One region of the Klebsiella scottii genome, then DNA from elsewhere that is predicted to be linked to it. Evidence: predicted binding sites of a transcription regulator. Region 1 holds the regulator's gene; each other region holds the start of a gene.
The links. Region 1 encodes PurR, which represses purine synthesis genes. Its sites were predicted from a motif close to CANGCAAACGTTTGCNTG; they were not measured.
Positions count from the first base shown of each region.

Region 2: the regulator PurR is predicted to act here: its motif matches at 1,972-1,989, upstream of glyA (serine hydroxymethyltransferase).
Region 3: the regulator PurR is predicted to act here: its motif matches at 2,468-2,485, upstream of purE (5-(carboxyamino)imidazole ribonucleotide mutase).
Region 4: the regulator PurR is predicted to act here: its motif matches at 3,945-3,962, upstream of purL (phosphoribosylformylglycinamidine synthase).

Region 1 is NZ_JARXNI010000020.1:1,299,658-1,305,417, forward strand. It holds gene cfa (cyclopropane fatty acyl phospholipid synthase) at 1-595, opposite strand, end outside; gene punC (purine nucleoside transporter PunC) at 894-2,078, opposite strand; gene punR (DNA-binding transcriptional activator PunR) at 2,191-3,102, shown strand; gene purR (HTH-type transcriptional repressor PurR) at 3,120-4,145, opposite strand; gene cydH (cytochrome bd-I oxidase subunit CydH) at 4,440-4,529, shown strand; gene QFI97_RS13815 (MFS transporter) at 4,693-5,760, shown strand, end outside.
Region 2 is NZ_JARXNI010000020.1:38,165-43,924, reverse strand. It holds gene QFI97_RS07975 (ROK family transcriptional regulator) at 1-40, shown strand, start outside; gene QFI97_RS07970 (DoxX family protein) at 115-537, shown strand; gene glyA (serine hydroxymethyltransferase) at 604-1,857, opposite strand; gene hmpA (NO-inducible flavohemoprotein) at 2,180-3,370, shown strand; gene glnB (nitrogen regulatory protein P-II) at 3,408-3,746, opposite strand; gene glrR (two-component system response regulator GlrR) at 3,812-5,149, opposite strand; gene qseG (two-component system QseEF-associated lipoprotein QseG) at 5,136-5,760, opposite strand, start outside.
Region 3 is NZ_JARXNI010000020.1:2,989,599-2,995,358, forward strand. It holds gene cysS (cysteine--tRNA ligase) at 1-1,043, opposite strand, end outside; gene ppiB (peptidylprolyl isomerase B) at 1,217-1,711, shown strand; gene lpxH (UDP-2,3-diacylglucosamine diphosphatase) at 1,715-2,437, shown strand; gene purE (5-(carboxyamino)imidazole ribonucleotide mutase) at 2,557-3,066, shown strand; gene purK (5-(carboxyamino)imidazole ribonucleotide synthase) at 3,063-4,130, shown strand; gene mnmH (tRNA 2-selenouridine(34) synthase MnmH) at 4,242-5,318, shown strand; gene QFI97_RS21740 (porin) at 5,379-5,760, opposite strand, start outside.
Region 4 is NZ_JARXNI010000020.1:30,201-35,960, reverse strand. It holds gene purL (phosphoribosylformylglycinamidine synthase) at 1-3,870, opposite strand, end outside; gene mltF (membrane-bound lytic murein transglycosylase MltF) at 4,045-5,661, shown strand; gene tadA (tRNA adenosine(34) deaminase TadA) at 5,658-5,760, opposite strand, start outside.

The DNA.
Region 1 (5,760 bases):
AAATGGTCACGCCAACCACGCTAACGTGATAATTTTTTGCCATGTAATAGGCCAGACCGCCCCAGCCGCAGCCAATATCCAGCACCCGCATCCCGGGCTCAAGCTGCAGCTTACGGCAAATAAGATCTAATTTAGCCTGCTGGGCCTCTTCCAGAGATTGCGCCTCTTTCCAGTAAGCACAGGAATATTGCATATAGGGATCGAGCATCCGACTAAAAAGATCGTTGCCAAGATCGTAGTGCTCTTTGCCGACTATCCAGGAACGTTTTTTACTTTGCAGATTGAACAGGCGAGCGGCAGCAATACGCAGCGTGTCTTTGATATGGCGGGGAAGCTGGTTTTCCAGCCCGGCGCGCAGCACCTTGTGGAAGAAAATATCCAGACGCTCGCAGTCCCACCAGCCGTCCATATAGCTTTCACCTAACCCCAGAGACCCTTCCTGTAGTACGCGCTTAAAAAAGAGGGGGTTTTTTATCCGTAGATCGGCGGGAGCGGGGCCATTAATTTCAATACCCGCACGACCGAGTAACTCAGCTGTAATTCGGTACCAGTCATCATTTGGTACACTTACTTCTTCTATACACGATGAACTCATAGCTTCTCCATCACGCCCAAGTGATCAGAACCTTAAAACAGCGTAGACGCTTTTTTTGGCATTGTGAGAAATCTCACGGAAAAATCCGTGAAGCTGCTATCCGACGTAGAACAGAGGAAGGGAGATAACCCTTGCCGAAAGGCCTTCCATGGTTAAACGGGAGGCATCCTGCCCCCGTTAATATCGATAAACTTTCTATTTATGTGATACGGGATCCAGTATAGGCCCCTATTTTAAGGCTTTCAATAAAAAGATATTAGCAGGCTAATTACTGGACCGTAACATCACTGAAACCCTTTTATGCGTGTGACGACTCGGTGCTCAGACGGGTTGTATGCAGCTGCATGACATACCCCAGCCCGGCCAGCGCGATGGAGGCCAGCATCACGCTGGTTGTGGTGAGCAGCGGGGTGGCAATCAGCGTCGACACCAGCAGGCTGGTCAGGAAGCACAGTCCGAGCTGCAGGGTATTCTGCAGCGCGGCGGCGCGACCCGTGGCCTGAGGGAATGGCCGCAGGGCCTGAGCGACGACAATCGGGTAAATCCCGCCGTTAACGATAGCCATCACGCAGAACGGTGCCATCAGCGCCACGATGGAGACATCCTGCTGCAGTCCCACCAGCCAGGTGGCGGCAACGCTGATAGCAAAAATGACCAGCAGCCACGGCAGCAGCTGCTGCCCCTGCCATTTCTGCAGCGCCGCCCGGCAGCCGTATCCGCCGATTAAAAAGGCGATAGTCTGCGGCACGTAGCTCAGGCCGATTGCGGTTGGCCCGTAGCCCATGTCATGCAGAATAAACGGCGAGCCGGTCAGCCAGGCGAAAAAGCTGGCGGAGCAGGCGGCGTAAATCAGCACGTTGCCGCTATATTCGCGTGAGCGCAGCAGCGCCAGGAAGGTCAGTTTTTTCTGCGTACCGCTCTCGGGCTTGCTCACCGGCTTGAGGCGTAACGCGGGCAGCATCAGCAGCAGGGCGATGACCAACAGGGTCGCGAAGATAGCCTGCCAGTCGAAATGGGCGAGCAGCCAGCTGCCGAGCAGCGGTGCCAGGGCCGGCGATAGACCTACCAGCGGCATAATGGTGGCGAAGATGCGGTTAGTACGTTGGGCTGGATAATAGTCGGTGACCATCGCCTGCCAGGTTACCGCCGCCGCGCAGACGCCGATGGCCTGCACAAATCGCAGCGCCAGCATCAGGGTCGCGTTCTGCACCCACAGCATGCCAAGGCAGCCGACGGCGAAGATCGCCAGGCCGCTGAGCAGCACCGGCTTGCGCCCGTAGCGATCGGAGACCGGGCCCCAGAACAGCTGACCAATGGCGAAACCGGCGAGAAACACGCTGAGGCTGGCGCTGACAGAAGCCGCCGAAGTGTTGAGATCCTGTTGGATCGCCGAAAACGCCGGCAGATACATATCGGTTGCCAGGAAGCCGAGCACGCTGAGGCCCGCCAGCCAAACCAAAAATCCTTTCCCAGGTTGTTGCATAAAGTTCTCTTTCTTCTGATGCAGGTAAGATGCCGCTGAGTGTAGGGAGTGCATTCTGGCTTGTGAAACGCTAATATTTGTTACATGCGTTCAAAAAATTTGCAGGCAGAATATGTGGTCCGAATACTCTCTTGAAGTGGTTGATGCGGTTGCGCGCAACGGCAGCTTCAGCGCGGCGGCTCAGGAGCTGCATCGTGTACCCTCGGCGGTCAGCTACACCGTGCGTCAGCTCGAAGAATGGCTGGCCGTTCCGCTCTTTGAGCGACGCCACCGGGACGTTGAGCTCACGCCGGCCGGCGTGTGGTTTTTACAGGAAGGGCGTTCTGTTATCAAAAAAATGCAGATCACCCGCCGTCAGTGCCAGCAGATCGCCAACGGCTGGCGCGGGCAGCTCTCGATCGCGGTTGACGATATCGTTAAGCCGGCGCGGATGCGGCAGATGATTGTCGATTTTTATCGTCACTTTCCGGACGTCGAGCTGATTGTCTTTCAGGAGGTGTTTAACGGCGTCTGGGATGCGCTGGCCGACGGCCGCGTGGAGCTGGCCATCGGCGCGACCCGCTCGATTCCGGTCGGCGGACGCTACGCCTTTCGTGATATGGGCATGCTGAGCTGGCACTGCGTGGTGGCCAGCCACCATCCGCTGGCGAAAATGAGCGGCCCGCTGAGCGATGACACGTTGCGCAACTGGCCGTCGCTGGTCAGGGAGGATACGTCGCGTTCGTTGCCCAAGCGCACGACGTGGCTGCTGGATAACCAGAAGAGAGTGGTGGTGCCGGACTGGGACGCCTCGGCCACCTGCCTGTCGGCCGGACTCTGCATCGGCATGGTGCCGTCGCACTTTGCCCGCCCGCGGATCGATAGCGGCGAGTGGACGGCGCTGGAGCTGGAAAATCCGTTCCCGGACGCCGCGTGCTGCCTGACCTGGCAGCAGAGCGATATCTCACCGGCTCTCTCCTGGCTGCTGGACTATCTTGGCGACAGCGAAACGTTAAATCGGGAGTGGCTGCGGGCGCCGGAATAGCCGGCGCCACGGCAGGATTAGCGGCGGTAGTCGACGAACGGGCCGTCGATCACCGAGCGACGCTCGACCAGTCGCGGGTGAACTTCGATAGACTGCGACTCTTCGCGCTTATTGACGATACGGTCCATCAGCATATTGAATGCGGCTTCGCCGAGTGAATCCTTCGGCTGATGGATGGTGGTCAGCGCCGGGCTGAAGTAGCGGGCGTTGCGCACGTTGTCATAGCCAATGAGCGAAATATCCTGCGGGACGCGCAGGCCCATTTCGTCGGCGGCGCAGATGGCTCCCATTGCCATGATATCGCCGCCGCAGAATATGGCGGTCGGGCGATGCGGCTGGCTGAGGATCTGCTGCATGGCGCGGTAGCCGGATTCCGGCTCGAAGTCGCCCTGAACAACCCAGCTTTCCGGGACGCTAATCTGCGCTTCTTCCATCGCTTTCATAAAACCGGCCAGGCGTCCGGCGCCGGTATTGCGCTCCAGCGGGCCCGGGATCACGCCGATTTCACGGTGGCCGCGCTCAACGAGGTAGCGACCGGCCATATAGCCGCCTTCAAAGGCGTTATCGATCACCGAATCGGTAAAATCAGCCTTGGACTCACCCCAGTCCATGACGACCATCGGGATGTTGCGGTACTCTTCCAGCATGGACAGCACCGACTGCGGATATTCGGAACACATCACCAGCAGGCCGTCGACGCGCTTTTGCGCCATCATCGACAGGTAGGCCTGCTGCTTTTCCGGATCGTTCCAGGCGTTGCCCAGAATCAAGGTGTAGCCCTTCTGGAAGCAGCTCTTCTCAACGGACTCGATAATCTCGGCGAAATAGGCCGCTTCGCTGCTGGTAGCCAGCAGACCGATCGATTTAGTGTGATTAACCTTCAGGCTGCGCGCCACCGCACTCGGAGAGTAGTGCAGCTCTTTGATGGCAGCCCATACCGCGTTGCGGGTCTCTTCAGCCACAAAACGGGTTTTGTTAATTACATGTGAAACTGTTGTAGTGGAAACGTTTGCGCGCTTCGCTACATCTTTAATTGTTGCCATTACTTCTCTCTCCAGACCTTGACCTGATCGTCTGATTATCGATACGGAAACGTTTGCCTATACACACCCTGAGCACAATGTTCAACATTGCATCACGTCGGGAAACGACACAGAACGACAGGAAGGGGTCAATGGCCGATACGCTTTCAAATTAGCGTGGGATTTTGTCCGATCTTGCGGCAAAGGGGAAGAGTAAAAATGTGCATCACCCTAAATCTCAGAAGATTTTTGTGCAATATTGTGCAAAAATGAGCAGGCTCACTTTTCTTGTGGGGATAATCAGGGGGAAAATTGATGGATACAGATTTAAAGTTTTCGCTGACCACGACGATTATTGTACTGGGTCTGATCGTGGCCGCAGGGCTGACCGCCGTACTGCACTAATTTTTTCGGGGGAGAGGCTCCTTTCCCCCCGTTCCCGCGCATTATTATCAAATTCGCAAAAATCTTTTGCCATTTCGTTTACTTTTGTTTTTCTGTGATTGATGTCATGCTTTTGACTTCTGATGAGATACCGTCGCTGAGGACGGTTTGCTGGAGTCATTGAATGAAAATCAACTTTCCCCTGTTAGCGCTGGCCGTTGGGGCGTTTGGTATCGGTACGACCGAATTTTCCCCGATGGGATTACTGCCGGTTATCGCTAAAGGCGTGGATGTGTCTATTCCCGCCGCGGGGATGCTGATCAGCGCCTATGCTATCGGCGTGATGGTCGGAGCACCGCTGATGACGCTGCTGCTGTCGCATCGCGCGCGCCGCAGTGCGCTGATTTTCCTGATGGCTATTTTCACCCTTGGCAACGTCCTCTCGTCAATGGCGCCGGATTACACCACGCTGCTGCTTTCGCGCATTATCACCAGCCTGAACCACGGCGCCTTCTTCGGCCTCGGCTCGGTGGTGGCCGCGAGCGTGGTCCCTAAACACAAGCAGGCCAGCGCGGTGGCAACTATGTTTATGGGGCTGACCATCGCCAACATTGGCGGCGTCCCGGCGGCGACCTGGCTGGGTGAAACCATCGGCTGGCGCATGTCCTTTCTTGCCACGGCGGGTCTTGGCCTGGTGGCGATGATCGGCCTGTGGTTCTCGTTGCCAAAAGGCAGCGCAGGGCAGCGGCCGAACGTGAAGGAGGAGCTGTCGGTTTTGATGCGGCCGCAGGTGCTCTCCGCGCTGCTGACCACCGTGCTCGGAGCCGGGGCGATGTTCACCCTCTATACCTATATTTCGCCGGTGCTGCATACCATTACCCACGCCTCGCCGCTGTTCGTCACCGCGATGCTGGTACTGATTGGCGTCGGCTTCTCTCTGGGCAATTATCTTGGCGGAAAATTTGCCGACCGCTCGGTTTCCGGCACGCTGAAGGGCTTTTTACTGCTGCTGATGGTTATCATGCTGGCGATCCCGCTGCTGGCGCAGTCGCAGATTGGCGCGGCCATCAGCATGGTGGTGTGGGGCGCGGCGACGTTTGCCGTGGTGCCGCCGCTGCAAATGCGCGTGATGCGCGTGGCTCACGAAGCGCCGGGGCTCTCTTCTTCGGTGAATATCGGAGCGTTTAACCTTGGGAATGCGCTCGGCGCGGCGGCCGGCGGGGCGGTGATTTCTTCTGGCCTGGGCTACGCA
Region 2 (5,760 bases), 1.3 Mb from region 1:
CTATCTGTACATTGAGGAGCAGCTACAAACGCTGCGCTAATCCTGGGCGGCGCGTGGCGGGGAGCAAAATTGTGTATTACGTTTAAATAACTCGTCTTTCATAAGGTGCTGGTTATGAACGCATTACGCTATTTTGATTTTGGTTCCTCGCGCCACGTACTGCTGCTGATTGCGCGTATTGCCGTCGTGCTGCTGTTTATCATCTTTGGCTACCCCAAACTGCTGGGCTTTAGCGGCACCGTGCAGTATATGGCGTCATCCGGCGCGCCGCTGCCGACGCTGGCGGCCGTTATCGCCATCGTGATGGAGGTCCCGGCGGCGATCCTGATTATTCTCGGCTTCTTCACGCGTCCGCTGGCGGTCATCTTTATTTTTTATACTCTGGGCACGGCGGTTATCGGCCACCATTTCTGGGATATGTCCGGCGATGCGGTGCTGCCAAATATGATTAACTTCTATAAAAACGTCAGCATTGCCGGCGCCTTCCTGCTGCTGGCGATAGTCGGCCCGGGCGCCATCTCGCTCGACCGGCGTTAATCACCGGGCGACAGACGTAAAAAAGGCCGCATTCGCGGCCTTTTATTCGCTTTCAGCGGCTCAGCGTTATGCGTAAACCGGGAAGCGTGCGCAGATATCCAGAACTTTACCTTTAACGCGCTCGGTTACCGCTTCGTCATTGATGTTGTCCAGAACGTCACACATCCAGCCTGCCAGCTCTTTCACTTCCGCTTCTTTAAAGCCGCGGCGAGTTACAGCCGGAGAACCGATACGGATACCGGAAGTCACGAACGGGCTCTTCGGATCGTTAGGCACGCTGTTTTTGTTCACGGTGATGTTGGCGCGGCCCAGGGCAGCGTCAGCTTCTTTACCGGTCAGGTTCTTATCAACCAGATCCAGCAAGAACAGGTGGTTTTCAGTCCCGCCGGACACCACTTTGTAGCCGCGGTTCAGAAACACTTCTACCATCGCTTTGGCGTTTTTCGCTACCTGCTGCTGGTAGACTTTGAATTCTGGCTCCATCGCTTCTTTCAGCGCTACCGCTTTCGCGGCGATAACGTGCATCAGCGGGCCGCCCTGAGCGCTTGGGAATACGGCAGAGTTCAGCTTTTTGTACAGCTCTTCGTCGCCGCCTTTCGCCAGGATCAGGCCGCCGCGCGGACCCGCCAGGGTTTTGTGCGTGGTTGTGGTGACAACGTGAGCGTGCGGAACCGGGTTCGGGTAAACGTCCGCGGCAATCAGGCCCGCAACGTGCGCCATATCGACGAACAGGTATGCGCCGATGCTGTCTGCGATTTCACGCATTTTTGCCCAGTCAACGATACCGGAATAGGCAGAGAAGCCGCCGATGATCATCTTCGGCTTATGGGTCTGCGCCTGCTTCGCCATATCTTCGTAGTCAATTTTACCGGACTCATCAATACCGTAAGGGATGATGTTGTACAGTTTGCCGGAGAAGTTAACCGGGGAGCCGTGAGTCAGGTGGCCGCCTTGCGCCAGGTTCATACCGAGAACGGTATCGCCCGGCTGCAGCAGAGCGGTGTAAACCGCGAAGTTAGCCTGAGAACCGGAGTGCGGCTGCACGTTGGCGTAGTCAGCGCCAAACAGCTCTTTTGCGCGATCGATAGCCAGCTGCTCGACGATATCAACGTATTCGCAGCCGCCGTAGTAGCGCTTGCCCGGATAGCCTTCGGCATATTTGTTGGTCAGCTGAGAACCCTGTGCCTGCATAACGCGCGGGCTGGTGTAGTTCTCGGAGGCGATCAGTTCGATGTGCTCTTCCTGACGTACTTTTTCCTGCTCCATAGCCTGCCACAGTTCGGCATCATAATCGGCAATGTTCATTTCACGCTTTAACATCCGCATCTCCTGCTCAGCTAACAATAGATTACAGCTCTAAAAAGGGGCCTTTTTGGGCGACGGCCCACAGTATAACTGAATCGTTCTGTGATAACAGGTCTTGACAAACGATTTTACGCAAACGTTTGGCTCCGCATGACACAAGGCTTTGAGCAATAACGCCTCTACGATTATCAACGGATTTCTTTTCAGGTTTGTGATGCAAATTCTTCACGTTGTAACTGTTTCAATGCAGGGTGTTAAAGAACCATTTACATTGCAGGGTTATTTATATAAGATGCATTTGAAATGCATCATTAAGATAACACTAAAGGAAGCTGCTATGCTCGACGCTCAAACCATCGCTACGGTCAAAGCCACCATTCCCCTGCTGGTCGAAACCGGTCCGAAGCTGACCGCCCATTTCTACGATCGCATGTTTGCTCATAACCCAGAACTCAAAGAAATCTTCAATATGAGCAACCAGCGTAACGGCGATCAGCGTGAGGCGCTGTTTAACGCTATTGCCGCCTATGCGAGCAATATCGATAACCTGGCGGCCCTGCTGCCGGCGGTAGAAAAAATCGCGCAGAAGCACACCAGCTTCCAGATCAGGCCGGAGCAGTACAATATTGTCGGCGGCCACCTGCTGGCGACGCTGGATGAAATGTTCAGCCCGGGTCAGGAAGTGCTTGATGCCTGGGGCAAAGCCTACGGCGTGCTGGCAAACGTCTTTATCAATCGCGAAGCCGAAATCTATCAGGATAGCGCCAGCAAGACCGGCGGCTGGGAAGGGACCCGCGCGTTTCGCATCGTGAAGAAAACCCCGCGCAGCGCGCTGATCACCAGCTTCGAAATGGAGCCGGTAGACGGCCAGCCGGTTGCCGACTATCAGCCGGGCCAGTACCTGGCCGTCTGGCTGAAGCCAGAAGGGTTTGAATATCAGGAGATTCGCCAGTACTCCCTGACGCGTAAGGCGGATGGCAAAGGCTATCGTATCGCCGTGAAGCGCGAGAGCGGCGGCCAGGTATCGAACTGGCTGCACAATGCGTCAAGCGAAGGGGATGTTGTGCACCTGGCGGCGCCGGCAGGCGACTTCTTCCTTACCGTTGACGCCGAAACTCCGGTAACGCTGCTTTCCGGCGGCGTCGGCCAAACGCCAATGCTGGCAATGCTGGATTCGCTGGCAAAAGCGCGCCATCCGGCGCAGGTTAACTGGTTCCACGCGGCGGAAAACGGCGAGGTTCACGCCTTTGCCGATGAGGTCAGCGCGCTGGGAGCGACCTTGCCTAAGTTTGCTTCTCACGTCTGGTATCGCAGCCCTGGCGAAGAGGACCGTCAGGCGGCGCGTTTTAATAGCGAAGGTTTGATGGATTTGACCGCTCAGGCAGAGAGCCTGCGCGACCCGCTGATGCAGTTCTACCTCTGCGGCCCGGTAGCCTTTATGCAGCACGCTGCAAAACAGCTGGTGGCGCTTGGCATCAATAGCGAGCGCATTCATTACGAATGCTTTGGCCCGCACAAGGTACTGTAATTGATGCCCCTCTCCCCGCCGGGGAGAGGGTTAAAACTTAAATCGCTTCGTCGTCTTCTTCGCCGGTACGGATACGGATCACGCGCGCCACGTCAAAGACAAAGATTTTGCCATCGCCGATTTTACCGGTCTGCGCCGTGCGGATAATAGTATCCACGCAGGTATCGACGATATCATCAGTGACCACGATTTCGATTTTCACTTTTGGCAGAAAATCCACCATATACTCCGCACCGCGGTACAGCTCGGTATGGCCCTTCTGACGGCCAAAGCCCTTCACTTCCGTTACCGTCATCCCGGTGATGCCGACTTCCGCCAGCGCTTCACGCACGTCATCCAGCTTGAAAGGTTTAATAATCGCATCAATCTTTTTCATGGTGTTCCTGTCTTAGTCGCGTAACCGGTTGCTTACCGTATCATAACTTGCGCTATGGCGCGGAGCTACTCTTTAAAGTCGTTGGCGTCGAGCTCATGGCGCGACAGCAATTTATAAAATTCGGTGCGGTTGCGTCCGGCCATTCTGGCCGCGTGCGTCACGTTACCTTTGGTTATTTGCAGCAGCTTGCGCAGGTAGTTCAGCTCAAACTGGTTACGCGCCTCGACAAAGGTCGGCAGCGCGGTATTTTCGCCTTCCAGCGCCTGCTCCACCAGCGCGTCGCTGATCACCGGCGATGAGGTCAGCGCCACGCACTGCTCAATCACGTTCACCAGCTGACGCACGTTGCCCGGCCATTTGGCGGCCATCAGCCGCTTCATCGCATCGGTCGAGAAGGCGCGGACAAACGGCTTGTGCCGGTCGGCAGACTGCCGCAGCAGATGGTTGGCGAGAAGCGGAATATCCTCGGTGCGATCGGCGAGAGGCGGGATCTTCAGGTTCACCACGTTCAGGCGATAAAACAGATCTTCGCGGAACTCGCCGCGGGCCATCGCCTTAGGCAGGTCGCGGTGAGTGGCGGAGATGATCCGCACGTCGATGTCGATATCGCGGTTGCTGCCCAGCGGGCGGACCTTTCGCTCCTGCAGGACGCGCAGCAGTTTTACCTGCAGGGCCACCGGCATATCGCCGATCTCATCGAGGAACAGCGTGCCCCCTTCGGCAGCCTGGAACAGCCCTTCCCGATTGCTGACCGCGCCGGTAAAGGCGCCGCGGGCGTGGCCAAACAGCTCCGACTCCAGCAGCTGTTCCGGCAGGGCGCCGCAGTTAATGGCGACAAACGGCTTAGCGTGGCGCGGGCTGGCGTTATGAATCGCCTGGGCGACGATCTCTTTGCCGGTGCCGCTCTGGCCGTTAATCAGCACGCTGACGTCCGACTGCGCCACCATGCCCGCCTGCTCAAGCAGACGCTGCATCAGCGGGCTACGGGTCACAATCGCCTGGCGCCAGCGCTCATCCGTCGCCGGAGCGCTGTGCTCCAGGGCGTCATCAATGGCTTTGTACAGCGCATCCTTATCTACCGGCTTGGTCAGGAAGCTGAACACTCCCTGCTGGGTCGCGGCCACCGCCTCCGGAATCGATCCGTGGGCGGTGAGAATAATCACCGGCATTCCCGGCTGCACCTTCTGGATTTCGGCAAACAGCTGCAGGCCGTCCATTTCATCCATGCGTAAATCGCTGACCACCAGGTCGACCTTATCGCGCCCCAGCACGCGCAGCGCCTCGGGGCCGCTTTCGGCAGTGACCACGCTGTATCCTTCGCTGACAAGGCGCATCCCAAGCAGCTTCAGCAGCCCTGGGTCATCGTCCACCAGCAGCAGGCGCGCGGGTTTACGGCTCGTCATGATTGGCCTCCGGGACTTTATCGCTACCGTGCCCGACGTCAGAATTAAAATTCCCTCCCGGCTTACGGGTGGAGAGCTGACGTTCGATATCGGTGAGATTTTCCAGCTTACGCGTCGTGAGCTCCAGCTCGCCGCGCAGCTGCTGCTCCTGCTGGCGCAGCGCGTCGAGCTCGGCATCGCTGGTCTGCTGTAGCTTCGCGTAGCGGGAACGTTCGTTCACCAGCTGCAGCTGTCGGCTCTGGCCGTCGCGCCAGAGCTGATAAAGCGGGCGCACCTGCACGGCAATTTGGGAGCTGAAGGTATCCAGGCGAGAAACCAGCTCGCGCCGCTCGTCCGGGGTAATTTTGGCGTCCGCCAGCAAAATGCCGCGCTTAAACGCATCCTGCCAGCGGTCGTCACCGTGCTGCCGGGCTTCCGCCCGCGCCTGTACCGGAGCAAGGCGATCGGCGCAGTCAATTCCGCGCAGCCAGTAGAGCGGATTTTTGTCGCTGATATCACCGTTCAGAGACCAGATATCTGCGCAATCAACCGAGAGGAAGTCCGCCACCTGGTGCTGCGGCAGCTCGGGCTGCGCTTTGTCGTTTGCCGTATGCGGCGATAAAGCCGCGGAA
Region 3 (5,760 bases), 1.7 Mb from region 1:
TCGTCCATCGCTTCCACAAAGCGCGCTTCAAACGCCTCGCCGCCGGCCGGGGCTACGCTGCTGTCGGTACCGCGCAGCGCGGTGTACAGCCGCTCCAGCGCAGAACGCGCCTGCTTCAGGTTCTCTTCGCTGTAGTTCAGCTGGCTACGATAGTGGCCGGACATCAGGAAGTAGCGGATGGTTTCGGCATCGTAGAACTTCAGCACATCGCGCACGGTAAAGAAGTTGCCCAGCGATTTCGACATCTTTTCGCGGTCAATCATCACCATGCCGGAGTGCATCCAGTAGTTCACGTATTCACCGTCGTGCGCGCAGGTAGACTGCGCGATCTCGTTTTCGTGGTGCGGGAACATCAGATCCGAACCGCCGCCGTGAATATCAAAATGGTTGCCCAGCTGTTTGCAGTTCATCGCCGAACATTCGATGTGCCAGCCCGGACGCCCTGCGCCCCACGGAGACGGCCAGCTCGGCTCACCCTCTTTCGACATCTTCCACAGCACGAAGTCCATCGGGTTACGCTTGACGTCAACCACGTCAACGCGAGCGCCCGCCTGCAGCTGCTCCAGATCCTGGCGCGACAGCTGACCGTAGTTCGGATCGGTCGGAACCGAGAACATCACGTCGCCGTTATCCGCCACGTAGGCGTGCTCGCGGGCGATCAGCTGCCCGGTGATTTCAATAATTTCCGCAATATGATGCGTCGCGCGCGGCTCAAGGTCCGGGCGCAGAATATTCAGCGCATCAAAATCTTTATGCATTTCGCCAATCATGCGATCGACCAGCGCCACGAAGCTTTCGCCGTTCTCATTCGCACGCTTAATGATTTTGTCGTCAATATCGGTAATGTTGCGCACATACTTCAGCTTATAGCCGAGGAAGCGCAGGTAGCGAGCCACCACGTCAAAAGAGACAAAAGTACGGCCGTGACCGATGTGACAGAGATCGTAAACGGTGATACCACACACGTACATGCCAACTTCCCCGGCATGAATAGGTTTAAACTCTTCTTTTTGGCGCGTCAGTGTATTAAAAATTTTTAACATCGAAGATTCCGTGTAAACGTGTGTAGTGATAAGCCGCGTATTCTAACCTGAATTCAACCCCGAAGCAGCACACAATGCAAGGTGATCCAACCCCGCGGTTATGCTATAACAGCCCCCTATGTCACGCCCAACCTTGGGTTCAAGCACCACAATCATCGGAACAGGATGCAAAAATGGTTACTTTCCACACTAATCATGGCGATATCGTAATCAAAACCTTTGACGAAAAAGCGCCGGAAACAGTTAAAAACTTCCTGGACTACTGCCGCGAAGGTTTCTACAACAACACCATTTTCCACCGTGTTATCAACGGCTTTATGATCCAGGGCGGCGGTTTTGAGCCGGGCATGGAGCAGAAAACAACCAAGTCTCCGATCCAGAACGAAGCTAACAACGGTCTGAAAAACACCCGCGGTACTCTGGCGATGGCCCGTACTCAGGCGCCGCACTCCGCCACCGCGCAGTTCTTCATCAACGTGGCTGATAACGACTTCCTGAACTTCTCTGGTGAAAACCTGCAGGGTTGGGGCTACTGCGTATTTGCTGAAGTCGTTGAAGGCATGGACGTGGTAGACAAAATCAAAGCGGTTTCTACCGGCCGCAGCGGCATGCATCAGGATGTGCCGAAAGAAGATGTGGTGATCAAAAGCGTCAGCGTCAGCGAATAATTCGTGGCGACACTTTTTATTGCAGACCTGCATCTGCAAACCGAAGAACCGGCGATCGTCGCCGGTTTTCTCCGCTTTTTACGCGGCCAGGCCCGCGAGGCGGACGCGCTCTATATCCTCGGCGACCTGTTTGAAGCCTGGATCGGCGATGACGATCCTAACCCGCTGCATCAGGAAATCGCCGCCGCGCTCAGCGCATTGACCCGCTCCGGCGTCCCCTGCTTTTTCGTCCACGGCAACCGCGATTTTCTTATCGGCCAGCGCTTTGCCCGCGCCTGCGGTATGACGCTGCTGACGGAAGAGAACGTGCTCGATCTCTACGGTCGCCGCGTTTTAATTATGCATGGCGACACCCTCTGTACCGACGATGCCGGCTATCTGGCGTTTCGCGCTAAGGTGCATACGCCGTGGATCCAACGTCTTTTCCTTGCCCTGCCGCTGTTTATTCGCCGCCGTATCGCCGCTAAAATGCGCGCCAACAGCACCGCGGCCAACAGCAGTAAGTCGATGGAGATTATGGACGTTAACCAACAGGCGGTAGTGGCGACCCTGGAAAAGCATCGCGTACAGTGGCTGATCCACGGTCATACCCATCGCCCGGCCATCCACCAAATGGAGGCTAACGGCATGCCGGCTTTTCGCGTGGTCCTCGGCGCGTGGCACAGCGAAGGTTCGATGGTCAAAGTCACCAAAGACGACGTTGAACTGATCCCTTTCCCGTTTTAATTATCGCGCTATTTTCCGCCGACATCAGCCTACGCAACCGTTTTCCTCGCCCGTATATCGTGTTATTCTCTGTGGCCTCTAAAGCAGTGTGAAGCACACCCACAGGAGTTTTAAGACGCATGTCTTCCCGCAATAATTCGGCGCGTATCGCCATCGTGATGGGGTCCAAAAGCGACTGGGCTACCATGCAGTTTACCGCAGAAATCCTTGATGCCCTGAACGTTCCGTACCATGTTGAAGTGGTCTCCGCGCACCGTACTCCCGATAAGCTGTTCAGCTTCGCCGAAGACGCGGAAAGCAACGGCTATCAGGTGATTATTGCCGGTGCGGGCGGCGCGGCGCATCTGCCGGGCATGATTGCGGCGAAAACGCTGGTCCCGGTCTTAGGCGTGCCGGTACAGAGCGCTGCGCTGAGCGGCGTTGACAGCCTCTACTCCATCGTCCAGATGCCGCGCGGGATCCCGGTCGGCACCCTGGCCATAGGTAAAGCCGGCGCCGCCAACGCCGCCCTGCTGGCGGCGCAGATTCTGGCGGTGCACGACGCCGAACTGCACCAGCGCCTGAGCGCATGGCGCCAGGCGCAAACCGATGAAGTGCTGGATAATCCGGACCCACGGGGTGCGGCATGAAGCAGGTTTGTATCCTCGGCAACGGCCAGCTCGGCCGCATGCTGCGCCAGGCCGGAGAGCCGCTGGGTATCGCGGTCTGGCCGGTTGGCCTTGAGGCCGATCCTGAAGCGGTGCCGTTTCAGCAAAGCGTCATCACCGCTGAAATCGAGCGCTGGCCGGAAACGGCCCTCACCCGCGAACTGGCGCGTCACCCGGCGTTTGTTAACCGCGACGTGTTTCCCATTATTGCCGATCGCCTGACGCAAAAGCAGCTGTTCGACAGGCTGGACCTGGCCACCGCGCCGTGGCAGCTGCTGGCGGATAAAAACCAGTGGCCGGAGATTTTCGCGACCCTGGGCGAGCTGGCTATCGTTAAACGCCGCGTGGGCGGCTACGACGGGCGCGGCCAGTGGCGTCTGCGTGAGAACGACTGCGCGCAGCTGCCCGACGATAACTACGGCGAATGCATCGTCGAACGGGGAATTAACTTCTCCGGCGAAGTGTCGCTGGTTGGCGCCCGCGCTCAGGATGGCAGCACGGTGTTCTATCCGCTGACCCGCAACCTGCATCAGGACGGGATTCTGCGGACCAGCGTGGCCTTCCCGCAGGCCAATGCCCGCCAGCAGGATCAGGCCGAAGGCATGCTGTCCGCCATTATGGAAGAGCTGAAATACGTCGGCGTCATGGCGATGGAGTGCTTCGTCACCGCCGATGGTCTGCTGATCAACGAGCTGGCCCCGCGCGTGCACAACAGCGGCCACTGGACGCAGAACGGCGCCTCCATCAGCCAGTTTGAGCTGCATCTGCGGGCCATTACCGACCTGCCGCTGCCGCCGCCGGTGGTCAACAGCCCGTCGGTGATGATCAACCTGATCGGCACCGATCTCAATTACGACTGGCTGAAGCTGCCGCTGGTGCACCTGCACTGGTATGACAAAGAGGTTCGTCCGGGCCGCAAAGTGGGCCACCTGAACCTCACCGACAGCGATACCGACCGCCTGAGCGCCACGCTCGAAGCGTTAAAGCCGCTGCTGCCGCCGGAGTACGCCAGCGGTATTTTCTGGGCGCAGTCACAGCTTAACTAAGCCTTTCGTGCCGGGGGAAGCGCGTTATTCCTTCCCCGGCACGCCTTCAGGCGCGTAGAATCCCTCCTTCGCTTTACAGAAAATCTCGGTTTCACTGCAAAAGGAAGACCCATGAATAATGGGACGGATTACCGCGCAATTCTCGCCGCGGATACCCCACTCATTGACGTACGCGCCCCGGTTGAATTCAGCCAAAGCGCTCTCCCCGCAGCGCTCAACCTACCGCTGATGGACGATGAAGAACGCGCCGCCGTCGGCACCTGCTATAAACGTCAGGGGGCAGAAGCCGCCCTGGCGCGCGGCCATCGCCTGGTCAATGGCGACATTCGCGCCCAACGCATGCGGGCGTGGCGTGAAGCCTGCTTACGCAATCCTCAGGGCTATCTTTGCTGCGCCCGCGGCGGCCAGCGCTCGCACATTGTTCAGCAGTGGCTGCGCGAATCGGGCGTCGATTATCCGCTGATCGTCGGCGGCTATAAGGCGCTGCGCCAGGCCGCCATCCAGCTGACGCAGGAGCTGGTCCAGCGCTCGATAGTGCTTATCGGCGGCTGCACCGGCAACGGTAAAACTCAGCTGGTCGGCACGCGGCCCGACGGAATCGACCTCGAAGGGCTCGCCCACCATCGCGGCTCATCGTTCGGGCGGACGCTGCGCGACCAGCATGCTCAGGCAACGTTTGAAAACCACCTCGCGGTCGCAATGCTGAAAAAAGCGGCCAGCCAGCGCCGCTGGGTGCTGGAGGATGAAGGGCATATGATAGGCGCCAACCATCTGCCGGAATGCCTGCGCGAGCGCATGGCGCAATCGCCGCTGGCGGTGGTGGAGGACCCGTTTGACGTCCGCCTGGCGCGCCTGCGGGAGGAGTATTTTGACCGGATGCACCGCGACTTTATAGCCGCGTACGGCGAAGATCGGGGCTGGCAGGAGTACAGCGCGTATCTGCACCACGGCCTGTTTGCTATCCGCCGTCGCCTGGGGCTCCAGCGTTTTGCTCAGCTCACCGCCCTGCTTGATGACGCGCTGGCTGAACAGCTGCGTACGGCGAGCACCGATGCGCATTTTGCGTGGCTTGTTCCGCTATTGAAAGAGTACTACGACCCAATGTATCGCTATCAGCTGGGTAAAAAGGCAGAGAAGATTATCTTTCGCGGAACCTGGCAGGACGTCGCCTCCTGGCTGGCGCGGTAGCCCGCGTAAACGCAGCGCAAGCCGGGATTTTCGGCATCGCGCTGCGCGGGAGGTCGCGGTTTAGAAGTCGTAGCGCAGACGCACCAGGTTCATATCGCCCAGGTTGTCGGTGCTCGAAGTAAAGACGTGTTCGTAATCAACGCGGAAGCCATAATCCAGCTGGAAGCTGATCCCCAGACCGTTATCAATGCGCTGGTAGTTACGTCCGTTCACGTATTCCAGGCGGTCGCCCATAAAGTACGGCTGAACGGATTTAAGCGCGTACTGGCCAACCGGGATTTTATAGCCCGCAAAGTACTCAATACCCCAGGCATCGCCGGCGAAGTAGTTATTCACATCGGCTTTTTTGGTGGTCAGGAAGTTCTGATACCAGCCGCCGCCGAAGGAGAAGGTCCAGTTATCCGGCGTCCAGCTTAGGGCGGTACCGAGGATATTTTGGTCA
Region 4 (5,760 bases), 1.3 Mb from region 1:
CGCATTGCGGAAAATACGCATCCACGGGCTGTCCTCTCCCCAGTTTTCCGGGTGCCAGGAGTTTGCCACGGTACGGAAGACGCGCTCAGGGTGCGGCATCATGATGGTGGCACGACCGCTTTCGCTGGTGACGGCGGTAATCCCGTTCGGCGAGCCGTTCGGGTTCGCCGGGTAGCTTTCGGTGACTTTACCGAAGTTATCCACGAAGCGTAGCGCGACCAGCCCTTTGCTCTCAAGCTGCGCCAGATGCGCGCCGTCGCGCACCTCCACCTGCCCTTCACCGTGAGAAACGGCGATGGGCATCATGGAGCCGACCATTCCCTGCAGCAGCAGAGACGGGCTTTGCGTCACTTCGACCAGGCTGAAGCGCGCCTCAAAGCGGTCAGAGTAGTTACGCACGAAGCGCGGCCACAGGTCGCTTCCCGGGATCAGCTCCCGCAGGTTCGACATCATCTGACAGCCGTTACACACGCCCAGCGCCAGGGTCTGCGGACGATGGAAGAAGGTCGCAAACTCATCGCGCACGCGGTCGTTGAACAGAATCGATTTCGCCCAGCCTTCGCCCGCCCCCAGCACGTCGCCGTAGGAGAAGCCGCCGCAGGCAACCAGCGCCTGGAAGTCGGCAAGACCGGTACGGCCCGCAAGCAGGTCGCTCATATGCACGTCAACGGCATCAAAGCCCGCGCGATGGAAGGCCGCGGCCATCTCCACGTGCGAGTTGACGCCCTGCTCGCGCAGTACCGCCACCTTCGGACGCGCGCCGGTCGCAATGTACGGCGCGGCGATATCTTCGCTGATATCGAAGGAGAGCTTAACGTTGAGGCCCGGATCGCTATCGTTGCTTTTCGCGGCGTGTTCGCTATCGGCGCACTCGGGGTTATCGCGCAGACGCTGCATCTGCCAGGTGGTTTCTGCCCACCACGTACGCAGCGTAGAGCGGCTTTCGCTGAATACCGGGCTGCCGTCGGCGGTGATGACAAAGCGGTCGCCCGCCGTTGCCTGACCGAGGTAGTGGGTGCACTCCGCCAGGCCGTGGGACGCCAGCAGCGCTTCAACCGCCTCGCGATCCGCGGCGCGAACCTGAATAACCGCGCCGAGCTCTTCGTTGAACAGCGCCGCCAGGCTATCGTCGCCCAGCGCGGCAATGTCCGCCGTCAGGCCGCAGTGGCCGGTAAAGGCCATCTCAGCCAGCGTCACCAGCAGGCCGCCGTCAGAACGGTCGTGGTAAGCCAGCAGCTTGCGTTCGGCCACCAGCGCCTGCATTGCGTCCCAGAAGCCTTTCAGCTGCGCAACGTCGCGAACGTCTGCCGGGGTATCGCCCAGCTGGCGATAAACCTGCGCCAGCGCGGTCGCGCCCAGCGCGTTGCGGCCGTTGCCTAAATCAATCAGCAGCAGGGCGTTGTCTTCGCTGGAGAGCTGCGGCGTCACGGTACGACGCACATCTTCCACGCGGGCAAAAGCGGTGATCACCAGCGACAGCGGAGAAGTCATCTCGCGCTGCTCGCTGCCTTCCTGCCAGCGGGTTTTCATCGACATCGAATCTTTGCCGACCGGGATAGTCAGGCCCAGAGCCGGACACAGCTCTTCACCAACCGCCTTCACCGCTTCGTACAGGCCGGCATCTTCGCCCGGGTGTCCGGCCGCCGCCATCCAGTTTGCCGAAAGCTTCACGCGATTCAGCGCACCAATCTGCGTTGCCGCCATGTTGGTCAGCGCTTCGCCTACCGCCAGACGGGCGGAGGCGGCAAAGTCCAGTAACGCCACCGGCGTACGTTCGCCAAGGGCCATCGCTTCGCCGTAGTAGCTATCGAGGCTGGCGGTGGTGACCGCACAGTTAGCCACCGGGATCTGCCACGGACCAACCATCTGATCGCGCGCCACCATGCCGGTAACGGTACGGTCGCCGATGGTGACGAGGAAGGTTTTCTCCGCCACCGCCGGCAGGTGCAGAACGCGATTTACCGCATCGGCAACGGTCATTCCCTGGCGATTCAGCGCTTCACCTTTCGCCTTCAGGGTCTGCACGTCGCGGGTCATTTTCGGCGTTTTGCCCAACAGCACGTCCAAGGGCAGATCGATCGGCTGGTCGTTGAAATGGCTGTCGCTCATATTCAGATGCAGCTCTTCGGTAGCGTCGCCGATCACGGCGTAAGGCGCGCGCTCGCGGCGGCACAGCTCGTCGAACAGCGGCAGCTGGTCCGGCGCCACCGCCAGCACGTAGCGCTCCTGCGATTCGTTGCACCAGATTTCCAGCGGGCTCATACCCGGCTCATCGCTGAGAATATCGCGCAGCTGGAATTTGCCGCCGCGGCCGCCGTCGCTAACCAGCTCCGGCATCGCGTTCGAAAGACCGCCCGCGCCGACGTCGTGAATAAAGAGAATCGGGTTGGCTTCGCCCAGCTGCCAGCAGCGGTCAATAACCTCCTGACAGCGGCGCTCCATTTCCGGGTTGTCACGCTGTACGGAGGCAAAATCGAGGTCCGCATCAGACTGACCGGATGCCATAGACGATGCCGCTCCGCCGCCGAGGCCAATGTTCATCGCCGGGCCGCCGAGAACAATAAGCTTCGCCCCAACGATAATTTCACCTTTCTGGACGTGCTCAGCGCGAATGTTGCCGATGCCGCCAGCCAGCATGATCGGCTTGTGATAGCCGCGCAGCTCTTCACCGTTGTGGCTGGTAACCTTTTCTTCATAGGTGCGGAAGTAGCCGTTCAGCGCCGGACGACCAAATTCGTTGTTAAACGCCGCGCCGCCCAGCGGGCCGTCGGTCATGATATCCAACGCGGTGACAATGCGGTCCGGTTTGCCAAAATCTTCTTCCCACGGCTGTTCGAAGCCCGGGATGCGCAGGTTAGAAACCGAGAACCCGACCAGGCCCGCTTTGGGTTTCGCCCCGCGTCCGGTTGCGCCTTCATCGCGGATTTCGCCGCCGGAACCGGTCGCCGCGCCCGGCCACGGGGAAATCGCCGTCGGGTGGTTATGCGTTTCTACCTTCATCAGGATATGCGCCTCTTCCTGATGGTAGTCATAAATCCCTTCCTGATGGCTGGCAAAGAAGCGACCGACTTCTGAACCTTCCATAACCGCGGCGTTGTCTTTATAGGCAGACAGAACGTAGTCCGGGGTCTTCTCAAAGGTATTTTTGATCATCTTAAACAGCGACTTCGGCTGCTGTTCGCCGTCGATAACCCAATCGGCGTTAAAAATCTTGTGGCGGCAGTGCTCGGAGTTAGCCTGCGCGAACATATACAGTTCGATATCGTTCGGATTACGGCCCAGCGTTTTGAAGGCATCCTGCAGATAGTCGATTTCATCTTCCGCCAGCGCCAGCCCCAGACGGAGGTTAGCGTCGATCAGCGCCTGGCGGCCCTGGCCCAGCAGGTCAACGCTGGTGACCGGCGCAGGTTGATGCTGAGCGAACAGCTTCTCGCCCTCTTCCAGCGCGTCAAATATGCTTTCCATCATCCGGTCGTGCAGTTCAGCCGCAACGACGGCCCACTGCTCAGCGCTCAGCGTACCGGCTTCAACGTAGTACGCCACGCCGCGCTCAAGGCGCACAACCTGTGCCAGGCCGCAGTTATGGGCAATATCGGTAGCTTTAGAAGACCAGGGGGAGATGGTGCCAGGGCGGGGGGTGACGAGCAGTAATTTACCGGTTGGGGTATGGCTACTTAAGCTTGGGCCATACTTGAGCAGTCGTGCCAGCCTCTCGCGATCCTCACCGCCGAGCGGGGCGTTCAGGTCGGCAAAATGAACATACTCTGCATATATTGTGCTTACCGGTATGTTGGCCGCCTGAAAACGTGCCAGCAGTTTATTAATACGAAATGCCGACAGTGCAGGCGAACCACGCAAAATTTCCATCATAAGTCTCTCGTCTTCGAAGCTTTCAATATGAGCCAGGGGGGAAACGGGCGCTATTATAGTGAATCCTGTGCCCTGACGAAACCGTTTGCGTGGAAATAAAATCATTCCCTGTGTTTACCAATAAATGTGACCCCTATCGCGAATAAGTTGCCAACTGGCGCATTCTTAAGCAAAATGCCGCTCATTCATCGACAACCTTTTACTTTTTCTGGTCATAGTCTGCTGAGGAACACAGAGCTGCAGAAGATTAACTATCTGAAAAAACTAAAGATTAATTATCTGCTCATCGGCATTGTTACCTTGTTGCTGGCGGCTGCCCTGTGGCCGTCGATCCCGTGGTCGGGCAAACCAGAGAACCGCGTTGCGGGAATTATATCGCGCGGAGAGCTGCGGATCAGCACCATCAACTCACCGATGACCTTTGCGACCATCAATGACAAAACCTACGGCCTTGATTACGAGCTGGCGCAGCAGTTCGCCGACTACCTCGGCGTCAAGCTCAAGGTCACCGTCCGGCAGAATATCAGCCAGCTCTTTGACGATCTGGATGACGGCAAGGCCGACATGCTCGGCGCAGGGCTGGTCTATAACTCCGAGCGGGTGAAGAACTATCAGCCGGGACCGAGCTACTACTCCGTATCGCAGCAGCTGGTCTACCGGGTCGGCAGCACTCGCCCGCGCACCCTTGCTAACCTCAATGCAGACCAGCTGGTTATCGCGCCGGGCCACGTCGCCATTAACGACCTGCAGAACCTAAAGGGCAGTAAATATCCCGATCTCAGCTGGCGCGTCGATGAAAAGCGCGGCACCACGGCGCTGATGCAGGCGGTCATCGATGGCGACCTGGACTACACCATCGCCGATTCCGTAGCGGTCAGCCTGTTTCAGCGCGTTCATCCTGAGCTGGCGGTCGCGCTGGACATCACCGATGAGCAGCCGGTGACCTGGTTTAGCGTAAAGAGCGATGACAATTCGCTATCGGCGGCGATGCTCGATTTCTTCAACAACATTAATGAAGACGGCACGCTGGCGCGGCTGGAAGAAAAGTATCTCGGGCACGGCAACGATTTCGATTATGTCGACACGCGAACCTTCCTGCGGGCGGTAGAAAATATCCTGCCGGATCTGCAGCCGATGTTTGAAAAATATGCCCGACAGATCGACTGGCGTCTGCTGGCGGCTATTTCATGGCAGGAGTCGCACTGGGACCCGCAGGCGACCTCGCCGACCGGAGTTCGCGGGATGATGATGCTCACCAGAAACACCGCCCAGAGCCTGGGATTAACCGACCGCACCGATGCAGAACAGAGTATCAACGGCGGCATGCGTTATCTGCAGGATATGATGAATAAGGTTCCGGATGCGGTACCCAAAGATGAGCGGATCTGGTTTGCGCTGGCGGCTTACAATATGGGCTACGCGCATATTCTTGACGCCATCGCCCTGACGAAAAAACAAAAGGGTAACCCCGACAGCTGGGCAGACGTAAAGCAGCGCCTCCCGCTTCTCAGCCAAAAATCCTACTACAGCAGGCTGAAATACGGCTACGCGCGGGGCCATGAAGCGTACGCTTACGTCGAGAATATTCGCAAATACCATATCAGCCTGGTCGGCTATCTTTCCGAGAAGGAGAGCAAGGACGAGCAGGCGCTGGCGATGGCCGGCGACTACCCGGCGGTTATGCCGGATGAGGTAGATAAAAAGGAAGAGCAGACGCTACCGTTCTTCAAATTCCGCGCCGAAGCGCTGGTCGATAACGCCAAATTCAAAATCCCCGGGCTGGGCCACTAGCCCTCGCTTTCCTGGCGCGCCTTCTTTAGCGCCTTTTTCTCTTCCCGCCGCCAGCGGAAAAAATCGCTCAGCATTGCCGAACACGACTCAGCGAGAACG